3 regions of the Erwinia papayae genome follow, and region 1 is predicted to be linked to each of the others. Evidence: predicted binding sites of a transcription regulator. Region 1 holds the regulator's gene; each other region holds the start of a gene.
The links. The regulator CRP, encoded in region 1, controls carbon source genes, mostly activating them, when cyclic AMP is high. The targets are predictions, from matches to a motif close to ATGTGANNNNNNTCACAT.
Positions count from the first base shown of each region.

Region 1 (6,858 bases):
TGATAAGGGCCTCTTTACAATCAATATGGTTTTTTTGGCTTGTCGCCCTTAGTAAGGAATTTTTCATGCTAAAACGTACGTTAACAGCGGTTGCTACCGTGTTTGCTCTCTCCACGCTCTCCTTTTCTGCGCTGGCTGCGAAAGGAGACACGCATGTGCTCCTGACTACCTCTGCCGGTAATATTGAGCTTGAGCTTAATAATCAGAAAGCCCCGGTTTCGGTTAAAAACTTCGTCGATTACGTTAATAGTGGTTTCTATAACAACACCACCTTCCACCGTGTTATTCCTGGTTTTATGGTGCAGGGCGGTGGCTTTACCACCGATATGCAGCAAAAAACGACGAATGCGCCAATCAAAAATGAAGCGGATAACGGTTTGTTGAATAAACGCGGCACCATCGCTATGGCGCGTACCGCAGACAAGGACAGTGCTACCAGCCAGTTCTTTATTAATGTGGCTGATAACGCTTTCCTCGATCATGGTCAGCGTGACTTTGGCTATGCCGTATTTGGTAAAGTCGTGAAAGGACAGGACGTTGCGGATAAGATTTCTCAGGTTCCTTCGCAGAACGTCGGCCCTTACCAGAATGTACCGGTGAAGCCGGTGGTGATCCTCTCCGCTAAAGTGCTGCCTTAACCTTCCTGCGGGGCGGGCTATGCATCGTTGTTGTTGCGATATAGTCATCACCCCGCTGGTCACTTCCGTAAAGAACCGTGCCCCCTATTCCCATGTGGAGCATCAATGCTGTTATTAATTGATAATTACGACTCTTTCACCTGGAATCTCTATCAGTATTTTTGTGAGCTTGGAGAAGAGGTCGAGGTTCGGCGGAATGATGCGCTGACTTTGGGAGATATTGCTGCTCTGCGCCCGGATCACCTGGTGATTTCCCCCGGACCCTGCACACCCGATGAGGCTGGAATTTCGCTGGCGGCAATTATGACCTTTGCCGGAAAGTTGCCGATCCTCGGCGTATGTCTGGGACATCAGGCTATAGCTCAGGCATTTGGTGCACGAGTGGTGCGGGCGCGGGAAGTGATGCATGGCAAGACTTCCGCGATTGAGCACAATGATGGTGGTGTTTTCCGGGGCCTGAAGCATCCGCTGACGGTGACACGTTATCATTCGCTGATTGTTGAGAAGGACTCTCTCCCAACAGAATTTGATATCACTGCATGGTCGATGCGTGATGCTCAACCTGATGAGATTATGGGATTTTGTCACCGGCATCTTCCCGTGCAGGGGGTTCAGTTTCATCCGGAAAGCATTCTTAGTGAGCAGGGGCATCAACTGCTGGAGAATTTTTTGCGGCAGTAAAATAGTTGCTCTGAATTGATTTTTTATGCATATTTTATGACTATAATTTCACATTTTCGGTAATGTATAAAAATGAGGTCGTCAATGGCAGCGGACAAACTAGCGGTAACGCGGAAGACGTTTGATGAGGTGATTTTGCCTGTTTATGCACCAGCACAATTTGTGCCGGTAAAAGGCAAGGGTAGCCGGGTCTGGGATCAACAGGGTAAAGAGTATATCGATTTCTCTGGCGGCATTGCAGTGACTGCACTGGGGCACTGCCATCCGGCACTGGTTGATGCTTTGAAAACCCAGGGCGAAACCCTGTGGCACACCAGTAACGTCTTCACCAACGAACCCGCCCTGCGCCTTGCCAGCAAGCTGATTGCTGCGACCTTTGCCGATCGCGTTTTCTTTGCCAATTCTGGTGGAGAAGCCAATGAAGCGGCTTTCAAGCTGGCGCGTTACTATGCTGCCAAACGTCACTCGCCTTATAAAAGCAAAATTATCGCTTTCCATAACGCCTTTCATGGACGCACATTTTTTACGGTTTCCGTTGGTGGTCAGCCGAAATATTCTGATGGTTTTGGTCCTAAACCTGCTGATATTGTCCATGTCCCGTTTAACAATCTGGATGCGGTGAAAGCGGTCATTGACGATCATACCTGTGCGATTGTGGTTGAGCCGATTCAGGGCGAGGGTGGCATCATCCCGGCAACTGAAGCGTTTATGCAGGGGCTGCGTCAGCTGTGTGATGAGCATCAGGCGTTGCTGGTGATGGACGAAGTGCAAAGCGGTATGGGGCGTAGTGGGAAGCTGTTCGCATATGAACATTACGGCGTGGTGCCCGATATTCTGACCACGGCGAAAGCGTTAGGCGGCGGTTTTCCCGTTAGTGCGATGCTGACGACGAATGAGATTGCCTCCACCATGTCGCCAGGTGTGCATGGTACGACCTATGGCGGCAATCCGCTGGCCTGTGCCGTAGCCGAAGCGGCGCTTGACGTGATCAATACCGCAGAAGTACTGAACGGCGTGGAAATTCGCCGCCAGATGTTTGTGAATGCGTTGAAGGCAATCGATGCCAGTCTGGATGTGTTCAGTGAGATCCGGGGGAAAGGGCTGCTGATTGGTGCTGCTTTGAAACCGCAATATGCCGGTAAGGCGCGTGATATTCTCAATGCCGCTGCCGCAGAAGGCGTGATGATCCTCAATGCCGGGACCGATGTTATCCGTTTTGCCCCCTCGCTGGTGATTGAACCGGCAGATATCGAAGAGGGAATGGCGCGTTTTGCGGCGGCGGTTACAAAACAGTTGTCTGCTTAAAGCTCCCCCTTCAAAACGGCCTGCGTAATCAGGCCGTTTTTCTTAAACGCCGTGACAGCCAGCGACCATGATGTGGGCGATTAGCCCACGCCAGTGATGAGATAGTGTGCAGCACGTTAAGATGTCCCAGAATTCGCTGAACATGCCTTTCCAGAATAGTCACCGCCCCCTGTGGGCGTTCAGTTTTCGCTTCCATGATGTCGGTTTCCTGGCCAGGGCCATCATATTCCAGTCGTTGTTGACAGCGCTGTAGGGCGATTTCACATCGCTGTAAATAGCCTTCCGCCAACGATGGCGTCAACATGGTATGTTCCCTGGCGAGAATAGTCATGGCATTAATATGCTCAACGATGAACTGGCTGTGCGTAACCCATAATTTCATATCGGCAAGATAACGGGTATTGAATCCCGGTTCCTGCATTGCCTGGTTGAGAGAGTTAAACAGCGCATTATGGGCCTGATTAACTTTAATCCGTTGGTATGCCAGCTTCTCTGGTTGCTCCTCGCTACCCAGCAGCATTTGCAGCGCATCCTGGTAAGCGCCCAGCGCATCATGGGCATTCTGCCGCAACAGGCCACTTTGCCACTGTGGCCACAGCCAGACCATGCCGCCAAAGGCAATCAGGCATCCCATCAGCGTGTCCATCAGGCGTGGTAGTAAAAAATCTGCGCCATTCAGCGACAGGAGTTGCAGGGAATATACCGCCGTGACCGTAAACCCAACCATAGCCCAGCCATAAAATTTACGGATAAACAAATAGCTGATCAGGGTGATTGCCAGCATGGTCAACAGCACCAGAGATTCCGGGGCATGCAGCCGCAGGGTAATGGCAGCGATGACCAGCCCGGCAAAGGTGCCAAGCGCCCGGTGCTGAATTCTCACCCTGGTGGCACTGTAGCCATTCTGACTGACAAACATCACCGTCATCAGTATCCAGTACGGTTTAGGCAAATCAAAAAACAGCGCCAGCGAACTGGCAAAACTCAGCATCACCGCGAAACGGGCGGCGGTACGCAGCGCCGAAGACTTCAGTGAGAGATAGCTTTTTATCGCGGGCAGCAGTGGCAACCTGCGCTGACGGTCCGCCATCAGGTCGCGCTGATAAAGAGGGCGCTGAGTACGCAGCACGCGCGCAATACGGCTGAAATGGTAATAACAGAAGTTGCCGACCGGATTATCCGGATGCTGACGGGCAATTTTTGCCAGTGCCTGCAACTGCTTATCCATAGTAAAGCGTTCAGGTAACCGATGATAAAGAATGTCGTCTGCCAGCCTGCGTAGCCGGGCGGCAATCGTTCGGGCATTCCAGCGGATCACTGCTTCAGCGTGGCTTTGTTCTACCAGTTTTTGCACCTCTGTCGGCTGGTGCAGGCTGACGGAAATGTGCTCCTGTAAATCCAGCGCTACCTGAAAGGCGCGGGTCAGCCGTTTATGATGATTGTGATTATTGGCGGCTAGCATATGCATCTGCTGATAGCAGGTGGTGATCAAATCCACCGCTTTTTGCTGGCGGGTAAGCAGTGGCGGCAGGGCCTTTTCCGGATCGGTTAGCTTTGTCAGCAAAGAATATTTTGCCTCGCAATAATCAGCCAGCTCACGATACATCAGGCTCAATGTTTCCCGCATCGGCTGCTCTTTCCACAGCCAGAACCAGAACCAGTTGAAAACACCATACCAGACGGTGCCCAGTATATAGAGCACAGGGGGCTGCCAGATGGGCATTCTGCCGGCAAGACTGAGAGTGAAAATAGCGGCAATCAACGAACCGGGTAACAACCGGCCGTGCAGTGGACTGATTTCTCCGGTGACACCCAGCAACATGGCCATCACAAACAGGATGGCGGGCAGGGGAATCTGCTGTTCGCCGAGATACTGGATAAGAAAGCTACTAAAGGCAAAGAGGCTGCCGCCAACGGTCAGACGTTTGAAAAAACGTTTGTGGGGAGTATCCAGGCCAGCAATGTTGCAGCAGGCAGGAACCAGAGAGAAGAGTAATCCGTTTTGCAGGTAGCCCGTCAGCCATCCGACAGCGACGGGCAGACAGAGCACCATTGTCTGGCGTAATGCGTAATTAACTTCGGGGTGATAAATGATTCTACGCCACATGGCTCCCTACCGATAAAAGGCGCAACAAAACTGTTACGCCGTGGAGCAGAGTCGTTTAGCGTGTGCCATAAACCACGATGGTTTTCCCATGCGCTGAAATCAGATTCTGATCTTCCAACATTTTCAGGATACGGCCCACTGTTTCACGTGAGCAGCCAACGATCTGACCGATCTCCTGACGGGTAATCTTAATCTGCATACCGTCCGGGTGAGTCATGGCATCTGGCTGTTTGGCCAGATTAAGCAGTGTCTGGGCGATGCGGCCGGTGACATCAAGAAACGCTAAATTACCTACTTTCTCTGATGTTACTTGCAGGCGGCGCGCCATTTGCGAAGAAAGGCGCATCAGAATTTCCGGATTAACCTGAATCAGCTGACGGAATTTTTTATACGAAATTTCAGCAACTTCACAGGCGGTTTTTGCCCGAACCCACGCACTACGTTCCTGACCTTCTTCGAACAGGCCAAGTTCGCCAATAAAATCACCCTGATTAAGATAAGAGAGGATCATCTCCTTGCCTTCTTCATCCTTGATAAGCACCGCTACCGCGCCTTTGACAATGTAGTAGAGCGTTTCCGCTTTTTCACCCTGATGAATCAGCGTGCTTTTGGATGGATACTTATGAATATGGCAATGTGACAGGAACCATTCAAGTGTCGGGTCTGTTTGCGGTTTGCCGAGAACCATTCGCTGTTATCCTCTGTTGTTATCGTGCCTTAAATTCAGGGGCAGAATTCCCTGTCAGGCGATGAAATACTGAAGCGTTACCCTGTCAGGAAATTTTTTCTGGCCTTAGCTCAAAGCCTGGCTCGTTATGTCATTCCGTTTCGTCATGATTTGTAGAGTACTGACGAAAATTTTACAGTCTTTTTGTAGCATAGCTTTGCACCAGTGTCTTCTGTTCTCTTTATTCAGCATAGTGGGAAGTTTGTCGGATTGCCGTTTTTATGGCTTAAGCGTAATCTGGAGTTAATTGAATGAATTAGGAGCATTGACATGCAGGCACGAGTCAAGTGGGTGGAAGGGCTGACCTTTTTAGGCGAATCCTCTTCAGGGCATCAGATACTGATGGATGGCAACTCCGGAGATAAAGCGCCCAGCCCGATGGAGATGGTACTGATGGCGGCAGGTGGATGCAGCGCTATTGACGTGGTGTCAATTTTGCAAAAAGGCCGCCATGACGTAAAAGATTGCGAAGTGAAGCTCACGTCAGAGCGGCGGGAAGAGGCTCCCCGATTGCTTACCCATATTAATCTGCACTTTATCGTTACCGGTGATGAGCTAAGTGATAAAGCTGTCTCACGGGCAGTCGATCTTTCGGCTGAAAAATACTGCTCCGTGGCTCTGATGCTGGGTAAGGGTGTCACCATTACCCACAGTTACGAGGTGGTTGCGCGCTAAGCGCAATGTCGCCCTGTCAATGCAGGGCGCTACTCTATTTTTTTGCCTTCCATCAATCGTTTGACTAACGGCACCATGATCAGCTCCATGCCAGCCCCATTTTACCGCCAGGCACCACCAGGGTATTGATGCGGGAAATAAACGAGCCCTGAAGCATGGTCAGCAGATAAGGGAAATCGATATCTTCCAGCGCCTGAAAATGAATAACCACAAAGCTTTCGTCCAGCGACGGAATGGAGCGGGCAGCAAACGGATTTGAGGTATCAACGGTTGGCACCCGCTGAAAGTTGAGGTGAGTGCGGGAGAATTGTGGGGTGATAAAATTAATGTAATCTTCCATTGAGCGCACGACAGAATCCATCACCGCTTCGCGGGAATGACCACGTTCACTGGTATCGCGTACCAGTTTCTGTATCCATTCAAGGTTAACAATCGGCACCACGCCGCCGTGCAGCCCTTCATAAAACAGCACATCGGTAGGTTCCGGCAACGGCTGCCAGGGCGTGAAGGTGCCGGGAACCTGATTCCAGGGCACGGCTTCATCGTAGGTATGCAGATATTTGCGTGACTGGCCGTTTCCGCTTTCGCCATATTGTCTGAAGGTCTGTTCCAGTAGCGCAAAGTCATTGGCTTCAGGCCCAAAATAACTGATATGACGACCCAGGTCCCGTGCCTTACGAATAGCCATATCCATTTCTGGTCGGGTATACCGGTGAAAGCTGTCT
Region 1 covers NZ_JBZCHT010000013.1:1,146,764-1,153,621, forward strand. Annotated here, with positions in the region: gene ppiA (peptidylprolyl isomerase A) at 66-638, shown strand; gene AC3RPL_RS21325 (aminodeoxychorismate synthase component II) at 744-1,319, shown strand; gene argD (bifunctional acetylornithine/succinyldiaminopimelate transaminase) at 1,404-2,624, shown strand; gene AC3RPL_RS21335 (YccS/YhfK family putative transporter) at 2,653-4,731, opposite strand; gene crp (cAMP-activated global transcriptional regulator CRP) at 4,787-5,419, opposite strand; gene AC3RPL_RS21345 (OsmC family protein) at 5,729-6,133, shown strand; partial or broken gene AC3RPL_RS21350 (phosphoribulokinase) at 6,163-6,858, opposite strand, start outside.

Region 2 (6,858 bases), on a different contig from region 1:
AACCTCACCTCTGGCTAATGTGGCAACCACCCGCGCACTTCCCCCTGAAGCCCAGCAAATGATGCAGCTGAGTATCGCTAACGGTTACAGAAACTTTATTGGCCTGGTGGCCGCCGCACGCGGTAAGACGCCAGAACAGGTTGATACTATTGCTCAGGGACATGTCTGGACCGGCAGCGATGCTAAAGCCAATGGACTTGTCGATGCCATGGGTGATTTTGATGACGCAGTGGCAAAAGCCGCTGAGCTGGCCAGGTTGCCGAAATGGCAACTGAGCTGGTATCAGGATGAGCCTGGCTTCTTCGACCTGTTACTCAGCCAGATGAACGTCTCTGTGCAGGCGGTACTGCCGACAGCGTTCAAAGCCTGGTTGCCGGCTCCGCTGGCAGAGGTCATGGTCAACATGAAAAATCAGCCCGGCTTGTTTGATAATCTCAACGATCCACAGAATCGCTATGCGATGTGTCTTACCTGTGGCCTGGTAAAATAACTGTTCAGCCCGGCATCTTGTCGGGCTGCTTTTCACGGGTTTTCCCCTTATAATCCGCCTTTTGGCAAGCCTGAGTTAATCCATGCATAAAAAATCCATTTACGTTGCCTATACGGGCGGAACCATCGGTATGCAACGTTCCAGCCACGGCTATGTTCCGGTGTCGGGCCACCTGCAAAACCAGCTGGCTGACATGCCTGAATTCCATCGTCCTGAGATGCCAGACTTTACTATTCATGAGTATCAGCCATTGATTGACTCTTCGGATATGACACCGCAGGACTGGCAATCGATTGCGGATGATATCAAGGCCAATTACGATCAATACGATGGTTTTGTCATCCTTCATGGCACCGACACCATGGCATTTACCGCATCAGCCCTGTCATTTATGCTGGAAAATCTGACCAAACCGGTCATTGTGACAGGGTCACAAATTCCGCTTGAAGCGCTGAGATCTGACGGACAGCAAAATCTGCTGAACGCCCTGTTCATTGCGGCGAACTACCCGATCAGTGAAGTCTCGCTGTTTTTCAACAACCACCTGTTTCGCGGCAACCGTACCACTAAAGCTCATGCCGATGGTTTCAACGCTTTTGCATCGCCTAATCTGCCCCCGCTGTTGGAAGCCGGAATACATATCCGCCGACTGAATACACCACCCGCCCCGATGGGCAAAGGCCAGCTGATTGTTCATTCGGTTACCCCGCAGCCTGTTGGCGTGGTCACACTCTATCCGGGAATTTCAGCTGATGTGGTAAGTAATTTCCTGCGCCAGCCGGTTAAAGCGTTGATCCTGCGCTCGTATGGCGTGGGCAATGCTCCGCAAAACCCGGCCTTTCTCAACGAACTGAAGGAAGCGTCAGCGCGGGGCATTGTGGTCGTTAATCTGACCCAGTGCATGTCCGGCAAGGTCAATATGGGCGGCTATGCCACCGGCAATGCTCTGGCGCTGGCTGGCGTAATCAGCGGTGGCGACCTGACGGTGGAAGCCACCCTGACCAAGTTACATTTTCTGCTTAGTCAGGATTTAACCACTGAGCAGGTCCGCCAGCAGATGCAGGTTAATCTGCGTGGTGAGCTGACTACCGAAGAATAATCAGGAATAAATTATGACGATTCGCCAGGCGCTGTTACTGATAGATCTACAAAATGATTTTTGTCCCGGCGGCGCGCTGGCTGTCAGCGAAGGCGATCGGGTGATTGCCATCGCTAACCAGTATGCAACGGAGTTTCATCAGCGTGATCAGCCCGTGCTGGCGACCCTGGACTGGCATCCCGCCGATCATGGTAGCTTTGCCTCGACTGCGCGCCAGCCGCCCTGGACCAGCGGAGAACTCGATGGCCTGTCTCAGGTGTGGTGGCCCGATCACTGCGTTCAGGGCTCTTCAGGCGCAGAACTGCATCCCGCGCTGCATCAGCATCTGATTACCGAGCGTTTCTTTAAAGGCCAGACTGTCGACGTGGACAGTTACAGTGCCTTCTATGATAACGGGCGCCGCAGTAAAACCTTGCTGGACAGCTGGCTGAAAGAGCAACAGATTGTGGCATTGACGGTGATGGGACTGGCAACCGACTACTGCGTAAAATACAGCGTGCTTGATGCGCTGGCCTGCGGATACACGACAACCGTTATTTCCGCGGGCTGTCGTGGTGTCGATTTACAACCGGGTGACAGTGCTCGGGCGCTGGAGGAGATGGCCACAGCAGGGGCCATTATCCTGTAGCGATATTACTGCAAACGGATCGGCATCCGTTGATCATCAGTAATACCAAACTCTTCTTTCAACTGCTGTTTGCTTTTCACTACCAGCTCGCCGCCCTTTCCCACCGTCATATGCTGCGGCTGGTCGTTATGGCGGGCCTGCCAGAGGAGAACAAGTTGCAGACTGTTCTCTTTTTGCTCGGGGGTCAATGCCACCCCATCCGCCCATTTTCCCGTTTCAACTGCGGTGACCAGACGTTGGTATACGTCAGGGGTCATCGCCGCAATTATCTCATCCAGCGCCATAGCGACTATCCTTTAATGTTATTGCCATCATCACTGGTAAAACTCAGCGAGGCGGAATTTACGCAGTAGCGTTCACCGGTTGGCTGAGGTCCGTCAGGGAAAACATGCCCAAGATGTGCATCACAGCTGCCACAACGAATTTCAATACGCTGCATCCCGTGTGAGTCATCCTCAAGATATCTGACCGCGTCATCATTACAGGGCTGGTAAAAGCTGGGCCAACCGCAACCAGAATCGAACTTACTGGCTGAAAGAAATAGCGGCGTGTTGCAGACCAGACAGTGATAAATGCCGTCATCTTTGTTGTGCAACAGCTTGCCGGAAAAAGGCGGTTCAGTGCCCCGCTGCTGTGTAACGTAGCGCTGCATTTCCGTCAGCTCAGTTTCCGGATGCAGTGATTCAGGATGATTAACCATAATGTTATTCTCAGGCGGGCGTTTGAGATCAGAAATTATAGCTGCAGCCATACTAACAAATATTTAACATCGCCGGGAGCTTTTTTACCTTGCGCAGAAGTCTGAAACTGATCTCGGGATAAAATTGTGACCATGATCACTCTTTAGCCTTATCACCCCTTTATATTCAGGCAGGATGCCTCAACATTGGGTACTTAGCGGCGTCAGAGGAAGTTGCAAAAGCGTAATAATTCCTGTCGTTCGGTTTGATTTGTCGCAACTATTGAACCGATTCCGCTTGACGCCTGACAAGCTTTTTGTAATTTTACAGCCAACCTTTTATTCACTAACAACAGCTGGTGGAATATATGACTATCAAAGTAGGTATCAACGGTTTTGGCCGTATCGGTCGCATCGTTTTCCGTGCTGCTCAGCAGCGTTCTGACATCGAAATCGTCGGTATCAACGATCTGCTGGACGCCGACTACATGGCTTACATGCTGAAATACGACTCCACCCACGGCCGTTTCGATGGCACCGTTGAAGTCAAGGACGGCCATCTGGTTGTTAATGGCAAAACCATCCGCGTTACCTCTGAGCGTGATCCGGCCAACCTGAAGTGGAATGAAATTGGTGTGGACGTGGTTGCTGAAGCCACCGGTATCTTCCTGACTGACGAAACTGCACGTAAGCACATTGAAGCAGGCGCGAAGAAAGTTGTGCTGACCGGACCATCAAAAGATGACACCCCTATGTTTGTTATGGGCGTGAATCACAAGTCTTATGCCGGTCAGGAAATCGTTTCTAACGCCTCCTGTACCACTAACTGCCTGGCACCGCTGGCGAAAGTCATCAACGATAAGTTTGGCATCGTTGAAGCGCTGATGACCACCGTTCATGCAACGACTGCAACGCAGAAAACTGTTGACGGTCCTTCGCACAAAGACTGGCGTGGTGGTCGTGGCGCATCGCAGAACATCATCCCTTCTTCTACCGGTGCTGCTAAAGCGGTGGGTAAAGTTATCCCTGAGCTGAACGGTAAACTGACCGGTATGGCGTTCCGCGTTCCAACGCCAAACGTTTCTGTGGTTGACCTGACCGCACGTCTGGCTAAACCGGCTTCTTACAAAGAAATTTGTGAAGCAATCAAGTCTGCTGCTGAAGGCGAGCTGAAAGGCGTTCTGGGCTACACTGAAGATGAAGTGGTTTCTACCGATTTCAACGGTGAAAAACTGACTTCCGTATTCGATGCAAAAGCAGGCATCGCCCTGAGCGATACTTTCGTTAAACTGGTTTCCTGGTACGATAATGAAACCGGCTATTCAAACAAAGTACTGGATCTGGTTGCTCATATCGCTAAATAAGCGTCACAAACAGATTCTGAAGGCGACTCCGGTCGCCTTTTTTTATGCCTGTGAAACACTTATTTTAAATCCTTTTCATTCAACTTTATCCCCAGGTCGCCCGGTTATTATGAGTGAGCGGCTATGCCCGTCAATTTCATATCCGTCAGCACGGTTCCTGAAGAGTAAGAACCCGATCGCGGGTTGAAACTCGGGTGTATCATAAAGCGCCATAATGATAAAAAATGTTTCGTTTAACTCAGGATGGTGAGAATGAAACATCAGGGCAGGATATACACAACCCAAATGAGACAGACAAACTGTCTCACTGGATTGTCGGATTTGGATAACTCTGATAAATCAAATACGCCGTTACAGACAGCAAGACTAACTATAGACGCCATGCAAGCGATAATCTCTATCCTTAAATGCCAATAATCATGAAAGACATTTTTTATAGCATCCTCGTTTTTTAAAAAACATCATCTCTTATTTTTTTGGCAACTTATTAATGATATTTTGCCAGTTATTACTTTGTTTTTCCACTCTCTTTCTCCATCCACGGAACTAAATGATATGATTATCATCTTTATCAAAAACCTCAAGGCTGGTTATTTTTTCCTTCAGGAAATTTATTTCCCACCCAGATCTGAGCAACAAAATCAGGTGACATTTTACACACCACCTTTTCATTTTCTTTTGTTGTGCCATGAATAATATATTTATTTAATTCAGCCCCCCACTGGCTGAATTGTTTTTGTCAATTTTACCGGTGTAAGTTTGAATGGCAGAATTATTCTGTCAGATAAAATATTTGTTACCTGAATCGACCTTCCTCCATTATTAAATGTGATATTATGACGATATTTACCATCTGAACTTTTAATAACTTTTATATCTGCAGATTTCACTTTACCTGGCAAAAATCGCAAATCAATCCCTTTCGGATTTAAAATTAAATGACCATTTGAATATGAATTTTTGTATTCACCGCTGACATGCAGAGATGCCCCACTGTTGAATATCCTTGTTTCAACAATATTTGATATGTTTTTGATATTTTTATGAATACCAGAAAGATTATTAGCTATATCGTTGTTATTCAGACTTACCCTATCGCACGTCCAGTTGTGTTTATAATTTTTCTTTCTGATTTTGTTAGCATGTAATATTCCCCTTGATTAAATTTTTGTTGTAACGTTCCATGTACTTTGCTTTCACATAGCTTTATTTAATATAACTATAAGAGTCGATCAGATATAATAAAACGACTATTTATAGTTAAAATTTTATAAGTAGGAAATCAGCAAGACTAAGCTACTCGGCCTGGTGGCTGGTATATCAAATTCGATTTGCAGTTAATGTGAGCCCGGTGGACTGAATTGCGAGTTAGTTATCACTCAAAGAGAGCCAGGGGTGTTTTCATTTGCAGTAAATGTGGGCCAAAATTTGCACACATTGCCCGTCGAAGAGATGTCGATTGCGAACCGCTACAGCCATAACATTATCCTTGTAGCCATAAACCTCCGCTATCAGGCTGATTGCGATAATTTACCTCTCGCCTTAATATGAATACTGTACAGATAGTTGATGCATGCTATAACCGCAGGAACTGACCAGGGCTGAAAAGTATTAATAAAAATCCGTGATATGATGAATTCATTGTCTGAAGCGGGCAAGAATCTAACAAAATTGTTTGGTGATCACAGAATAAAAAATAAGTCATATTGATATTCCTCCTGTTTCACACTGTTCATTATGAATGATTTACCTCTTCTGGACAGATAAACAGACTGTTGTTGATGACATGGTTCCGACCACTGCTCACGGATCGCTGGTAGCTGATGATGTAAAGATAAAAGTATTTTCAGGGTTAGTTCTGTTTACAGGTGTGATAACCCGGGCCGCTTTGCTTATATTGATAAACCAAAAATGGAAATGGTTTGAGTGTTCGCAAATTGTCTCAATTACTGCTGTAAGGTGTGGTTTCATCTTGTAGAATGAGATAGCTGTTTATCTGTCATAATAATTATTGAGTTCCAATGTTGAACAGGGGCAACTTCGGTCGCCTTTTTTGATGAATGAAAAGGACTGATTATGAACGAGAAGCTTTTTTCACTGCCGGTACTGGAACAAATTACGCCCTGCATTTCTCTCCGTCAGATTGGCGAACTACCGGTATTAATCATTGTGCACCCGGCAGTACGTGCCGCGGTGACTTTACAGGGGGCCCATCTGATTGCCTGGCAACCCGCCGCAGAAAAACCCGTCATCTGGCTGAGTGAGAAATCCGCATGGACCCAGGGTAAAGCCATCAGGGGAGGTGTGCCGGTCTGCTGGCCATGGTTTGGCCCGGCTGGAGAACCCGCTCATGGTTTTGCACGTACATTGCCCTGGACGCTCTCAGCTCATGATGAGAATGATAAAAGTGTCATGCTGACACTGATGTTAAAAAGCGATCGGCAGACTCTGGAGCTGTGGCCACACGAATTCACGCTTCTGCTGCGCTTCCGCTTTACCGATAGTTGTGAGATTGAACTTGAAGCACACGGTGACTATGAAGCCACTGCGGCACTGCACAGCTATTTCTGTGTCGGTGATATTGCTGACGTTGAGGTC
Region 2 covers NZ_JBZCHT010000009.1:763,830-770,687, reverse strand. Annotated here, with positions in the region: gene sppA (signal peptide peptidase SppA) at 1-490, shown strand, start outside; gene ansA (asparaginase) at 573-1,589, shown strand; gene pncA (bifunctional nicotinamidase/pyrazinamidase) at 1,603-2,217, shown strand; gene AC3RPL_RS08345 (YeaC family protein) at 2,223-2,501, opposite strand; gene msrB (peptide-methionine (R)-S-oxide reductase MsrB) at 2,507-2,917, opposite strand; gene gapA (glyceraldehyde-3-phosphate dehydrogenase) at 3,265-4,260, shown strand; gene AC3RPL_RS08330 (D-hexose-6-phosphate mutarotase) at 6,337-6,858, shown strand, end outside.
Region 2: the regulator CRP is predicted to act here: its motif matches at 3,042-3,059, upstream of msrB (peptide-methionine (R)-S-oxide reductase MsrB).

Region 3 (6,858 bases), on a different contig from region 1:
GTTCGGTCGGGCCTTACGGCGCATTTCTGGCTGATGGCTCAGAATACCGGGGGGATTATTCCCTGCCAGCGCCGCAGATGATGGATTTCCATCGTCCGCGTATCCGTGCTCTGGTTGACGCGGGAGTGGATATCCTTGCCTGTGAAACCCTGCCTTCATATGCTGAAATCGACGCGTTGGTCACGCTGCTGAAGGAATTTCCCTCCACGCCAGCCTGGTTTACCTTCACCCTGCGTGATAGCCAGCATCTGAGCGACGGGACGCCGTTAAGCCAGCTGGTTGCCTTGCTGGACAGCTGTCCACAGGCCGTGGCGTTGGGGGTTAACTGTATTGCACTCGATGAGGTAACGCCTGCATTGCAGACCTTATCCTCCCTGACGGCTAAGCCGCTGGTGGTATATCCCAATTCAGGTGAACAGTACGATGCCATCAGTAAAACATGGCACAGTGAGGCGTCTTCCTGCTCGCTGACTGATTTTCTTCCCTCCTGGCAACAGCTGGGCGCAAAACTCATCGGGGGGTGCTGCCGAACCACGCCAGCGGATATTGCCGCGATTGCCCGGTGCTGCCACCCGCGATAACAGACTGGAAATTTGCTTTATAACGCCCGAAGTTGTCGGGCGTTAATAATGAAAACCCGCCGTACTGCGTTTAGACTTATCTGACTTCTACTGCTCAGGAACCTTTATGAAAATGCTGTTACTGGCACTGGCTTCAGCGTGGTGGCTGAGCGGGTGTGCAACCATTGTTGGAAATAAAACCCAGGACGTGGCGATTCAGACCTGGCCACAGGGAGTGAAATTTGTCGTGCAGGATGAAACGGGCAGGGCGGTGGCAGAAGGGGTGACGCCAAAGACTGTGACGCTGGAAAAATCGGACGGCAGCTATTTTGGTAAGAAAAAATACACGCTTCAGCTGGAACGTGCCGGTTATGTGCCGCAAACCATTCCGTTAAAAGAGACGCCTAATCTCTGGTATATCCTCGGCAATATTCCCCTCGGTGGTTTTCCGGGGTGGTTGATTGTTGATCCTTTCAATGGCGGGATGTACAACATTGAACCACCTAAAGTGCAAACCGTGATGAATCCGGTGGGCGCACGCAGCTGAATAATGGGGCATTCGTCCTGTATGCCCCTCAGCGTTTATTGTGCCGCCGGTCGCACCATCGCCTGAGGTGGCTTGTACAGCGCCAGATACTGCTGTTGGAAAATACACATGCGGATAGTGTTGCGATATTCGCCGTTAATAAAAAATTCGTGGATTAACTCGCCTTCAACCTCAAATCCCAGTTTGGAATAGATATGGATGGCCTTGTGATTCTCTTTATCCACGCTCAGATAGAGCTTGTAAAGATTCAGAACTGAGAAGCCGTAATCCATCGCCAGCCGTACCGCTTTACCCGCCAGTCCTTTGCCCTGGTGGCTGGGCGCGATGATGATCATAAACTCTGCGCGGCGGTGAATGTGATTGATCTCAACCAGTTCAACCAGGCCGGCCTTTTCACCTTCATACTCCACCACGAAACGGCGTTCGGTCTGGTCGTGGATATGCTTGTCATAAAGATCGGTCAGTTCTACAAAAGCTTCATAAGGTTCTTCAAACCAGTAACGCATCACGCTGGCATTGTTATCAAGCTGATGAACGAATCGCAAATCCTCCCGCTCCAGTGGACGAAGTTTTACCCCCTGGTCGGTATGAATGGCATACATAAATTTTCCTTGTTGCTGACGCATTATTGCGGGGAAAAGTATAAATCTGGCGGGGTGAAATGGCACGGGTGGAGAGCTGAGTGAGATCAAACATTTACACCGCCAGCCGGATAAAGTGGCTGGCGGTTGAGGATTGATTAAGTCAGATCAGAAGTTGTAGCCAACCACCAGGTAGTAACCCCAGCCGGTTGATTTCACCTCAAACGGACCATTGCCAAAGTTCAGTTCCTGACCATCAGCCCACTGGCCGCCATTGTGGAACCAGCGTGCGACAAAAGAGTAATGCCAGTGATCGTAGCCCAGGGAAAGAATATGGCTGGAGGCCACAGAATTACTGGTACGGGAAGCATCAGACTTATCACGTAAATCCGAACCCCAGTCAAAGTTGGTAAAGCCTATATAGGTGAGTTTACCGCCCCACAAACTGGTCAGAGGGACGAAATATTTCACCTTGAAGCGGTAACCATCCCAACTGTTTTCGTTTGCCGCGCCGTAATTTTCCCACTGATATTTGGCATAAACATTTAGTGACAGGCCGACGTCAGAGTGAGTATCGATATCGGTTCCCAGCCCCATATACCAGGTATTCTGGCGGTTGGCACTGTTACGTCCCATATCAAAAATATAGTTATTGGCAAAGTACCACTCTTTAAACGGACCGAAACTCAGGTCGGTATCAGTCAGCTTGTCGATGGAAAAACGCGGTTCAATTTCCATAAACAGCGGTGAGCCTTTATCCCATATTCCCCGGTCATTACCGTTTCCTGCCCCGAAAAATTTAGGCACATCCACGTAGCCATAAAAATCTAACCAGTCTTTTCTGGCAAAGGCTTCGTATTCCAGATAAACATCATTATTCAGCTGAGGCCCGAAACGGGTGTGATAACTTCCGACCACGTTGGCGCTCTGATGCCACCAGTCAGAAACGTATTCAGCGTTGTCAGTTGCAGCAAGCGAAGAGGCACTGTAAGAGAGCGCAGCCAGTGCGCCAGCCATCACAATTTTATATTTCATTATATTACCAATGCTTATGACCCCCTCTTCTGCACAGGCAGAATCGTGGGCACAGATAAATTGTTATCAGGAGAGAAGTGGATTGCTGTTTTAACAACAGAAAACACCCGCGCCGGATGCCATGTTGATCTTGTATCATCCGTGGTTAAGGAAATCGAGATTGCTCACAATTGTCAAAGCTTGTTTCATTTTCATTCAATGAAAATGTGATTTTTATCACAAAAAAGAATTAGGCTGAAAAATCTGATGTCATTAGCTCGCCTGGAAGTATTGAGCGGTGACGTTAAAGCCCGGTGTGGCTGGCAGGTCATACAAACCCTGATAACGGCACGAAGTACAGCTGCAGGCAGGAATTCAGTAATAAGAATAAATGATGTTGAAACGCCACACCGCGCAGGCCCGGATAGCTGAGCTCGCTCCTTATACGCTGCCGGAAAAAAGGCTCTTTTCTGACCGACGGGCAAAAGGGAATGGCTGTGAGCCAGTGGGAAGGAGAAGTGATAAGTCAGGAAGAGAAAAGATATCAGGGGTTTAAACTCAGCACGATATAACCTGAGTCAGTCCGGGTCAGAATAAAATCCATCTGACCCGGATTAGGTGACAGAATATAAGATAATATCTTATTGCTGCTCAGAAAATATCTTATGCTTCAGTAACAGTTTCTTCTGAAGAGCTTGAATCAGTAATGGTGGAGGATAACAGATTAGTAATAAAAGTTAATTTGGTATACAAACCTGTCAGGCTCATGACTTTACGGAACAGTCCGGAAATTTCTCTGCTGTCTGTTGCGCTGGTAAGAGACTCAACAGTACTTGCCAGAGTCGTTGAAATGGTTTCCATAACCGTATTCAGACTGCTGACCACCTCACTGGTTCCGGCACCGCTAACCAGACTTACTTCAATGCAATTTAATTCTCTCATTACAATTCTCCTTAAAAGTAGATAAATATCCTGATTACAGCGCGGTCAATGTTAATCGATGTTAATGAGTTCCAACAGATAAGATTGTATAAGATTATTGTTAATTTTTTATAATGATTCATTTGATTGATATAAGTCATGGTGTTTTTATTTATTACTGGCAATAACTGGTGCTCTTCTTTATTTAAACTATCTTGTTGTTTGGGAATTATTTCTTACGGAGAGTGGAGTTGGCAGGTTTATTATTTTTGAAATAAAATCACCTGATGTTAAATACCTTTAATTGGCACCGTTTGTTGAATAATATTTACATATTGATGTGTTGCTCACGCCTGCGGATTTTCTGAACAAAATTAAAGGGTGTGCCAAACATCATCCTGTTGAGCGAGGTGATTTAATCCTCATCTGAAACACAAAACGGTACATTTTTATTTTATCGGCAGTAAGAAAAAATAGTGCCTTAAGGAGAAAATAATGTTCAGAAAGGTGTTCTTAATTACTACGTTACTGGTGCTGACAGGCTGTGTTGATCTCGGCAAGGTTGGTAGTAATCCAGGGATGGAAGAAGTCGATTTCTCAGCCAGTCTGTTACGGGTTTCTGATTGCCTGAGCGTCTCGGCCTTTCAACATCAATTAATGCTGAGAGAGGATGATCCTCTGCCTGGCGGTATCAGACGCTTTAATCTTTATAATCAACAGTCAACGGTGGTGGCATGGATAGATATGATCGCGTCTGGCGATCAAACCAGCGTCACTTATTACTTTGGTAAGAACGACCAGCCGTCTCAGGCGGCCTTATCAGCAATGATGAATCGTTGCCAGCAGTACTTCAGTTCGTGAACGATTAACGGCAGAATGACGCGGATTTACCCCTTCCTCCTGCGAATCGCTGAAGCTGGATGTGCTTCAACAGTTGCAGGAGGACGCCCGGAGGTAGGGTTTTTGTTTTGCGGGCTCAGGCGCCTGGCATCCAGGCTCCGCTGGCGATAAACCAGATTAATAAGGTGATCCCCGCAATACCGACGGCTGCCGGAAACAAATAACCAATTTTCAAATTTATCTCCTCTAATCAAATCACTAAAAGTTGCTACCAGGGGTAGCGACCATCGGTCATCAAATAGAAAACGACAACCAAAGCCAGAATAACCAGCATTATCGGAATGAACAGATGTTTCAATTTATCCCCCGCCTGTGAAAAGGTCCTTTACTGTCTGCTGAACAGTAAACGATACATCTTACCTTGTGGCTTACAATTTAATTAGTGGAAGTTTATCCAGTATTGCCTAAACTGGCGGTGAAAAAGTCACCTTACTAAGGGCTCCGGACTATGTTTCGATTTGCAGTAGCCTGCTGTCTGCTCTCTTTTACTTCTTATGCCACAGCCATCGTAGAGTGTGGACCTTTTACCATTGATACGCCGCAGCCTGGCGTATTTCTGGTTAATCATGCAAAAGCCACCAGGGTGAAAACAACCTGGACCGGCAAAACGGGCGACACTGACAATGTCAGATATCACTGGATTGTTAAAAATACCCGGGCGCCGGGCAAGCTGGCGATGGAGAACCGTTATCAGCAGGGTGTCGCTACGCTGCATGTTGAAGTGGTGCCGACACCCAGCCAGCCAGTTCGTATTTCTGGCGACTACGATTGCAAAACGATGAATTAATGGCAGTAAAATGGCCCCCCTGGAATTAAGGTGGCCATCTTTTCCTTACTGAATGAATACGCGCCAGAGCCACGAGAGTGGCATAACCAGCACTAACCCCGGCAATAAATTACCTACCGGCAGAGATTTGATGCCACTGATACGAAATCCTGCTGCCAGCATAATAAATCCACCGGCTGCGGTGAAATCAGCCAGCATGGCCGGCGTGGTATGCGGCAGAATAAACACGGCCGCTGAAGCGATTAAAAACTGAATTATCCACTGAGGAATAAAGATTAATGCCACCGAGTATCCCAGTACGGTGGCAAAAATGGCGGCGGTAAAAAGATCCATGATCGCTTTGACATACAGGATTTCAGAATCGTGGCTCATCCCTTCGGTCATGGCACCAATAATGCCTGTACCGCTGGCGCAGAACAGGACCAGAATGGCGACGAATTTTTCGCTAAAGACGCTTTGCTCCATACCCGTATCCGGTGCCAGCTTAGCAGCGATTCCCCTGGCGAGATTGCCCATTCTGGCAATATATTGTTCGAGATAGATCAGTTCGCCGATGGCAGCTCCCAGAATCATCGACAGGATAACCACCGGCATACTGTCGATTTTAACTAACAGCACGATGCCAAGCGCCATAGAGGCAAGGCCAAAAGTCAAAGGCAGTGCTTCACGCAGTCTTTCCGGCATTTTTGTACCAAGAAAGCCACCTGCCAGCCCGCCTGCAATGATGGTAATACTGTTGACTATGGGTCCCGTAAACATCTCATTCTCCTGATGTAATAACCTGATGAATCCGCTTCGCTTTACGCCGTCGATACTGATGTCGCCGCTTAAGCGCCAGTACCATTGACGTTGTATACAATTAATACGCTACTGCACTGTACTTTTTTTTACTGCTGCCGATAAACAGATTGTGTGACTCGATGTGCCACGTCTGCCCGACAGAAAAAGCTCTGTCCCTGCCTGCGTGCACCATTGCGGCTGGCGCATAACCAGAAAAATAACCCAGAGGTAGAGATGGATAATTTTCAAAAAGAGATTGATGAGAGAGCGAATCTCGCCTTATCCAACAAGTTTGAACTTCTGCTGTTTCGTTTAGGCTCGGACAGTAACGAATCGAAACCCGAACTGTTTGGCATCAACGTATTCAAACTGCGTGAAATAGTGCCCATGCCAAACATTACCAAAGCTGCCGGGATGAAGTCGCCGCTGCTTGGTATGGCTAATATCCGGGGACAGTTTATCCCGGTTATTGATCTGCCTGCTGTTGCAGGCTGTACGCCGGAAACCGGTCTGAACCTGCTACTGGTGACAGAGTACGCCCGCAGTACCCAGGCGTTTGCTGTCGAATCGGTTGACGACATTGTGCGCCTTGACTGGAGTCAGATTCATACCGCCGAGTCGGGAGTCAGCAGCCGCAACATTACCAGTATTGCCTGCCTTGACAGCAAAACTAACAGTATGGCGCTGGTGCTTGACGTTGAGCAGATCCTCAACGACGTCATCCCTTCCGTCCGTGAGGTAAAAGAGGGCGATATCAAACTCGATTCC
Region 3 covers NZ_JBZCHT010000009.1:1,943,457-1,950,314, reverse strand. Annotated here, with positions in the region: gene mmuM (homocysteine S-methyltransferase) at 1-581, shown strand, start outside; gene AC3RPL_RS14055 (hypothetical protein) at 688-1,107, shown strand; gene speG (spermidine N1-acetyltransferase) at 1,143-1,709, opposite strand; gene AC3RPL_RS14045 (nucleoside-specific channel-forming protein Tsx) at 1,857-2,723, opposite strand; gene AC3RPL_RS14040 (hypothetical protein) at 3,366-3,644, opposite strand; gene AC3RPL_RS14035 (hypothetical protein) at 4,119-4,484, shown strand; gene AC3RPL_RS14030 (YoaK family small membrane protein) at 4,600-4,698, opposite strand; gene AC3RPL_RS14025 (hypothetical protein) at 4,972-5,310, shown strand; gene AC3RPL_RS14020 (DUF554 domain-containing protein) at 5,356-6,069, opposite strand; gene AC3RPL_RS14015 (chemotaxis protein) at 6,325-6,858, shown strand, end outside.
Region 3: the regulator CRP is predicted to act here: its motif matches at 2,928-2,945, upstream of AC3RPL_RS14045 (nucleoside-specific channel-forming protein Tsx).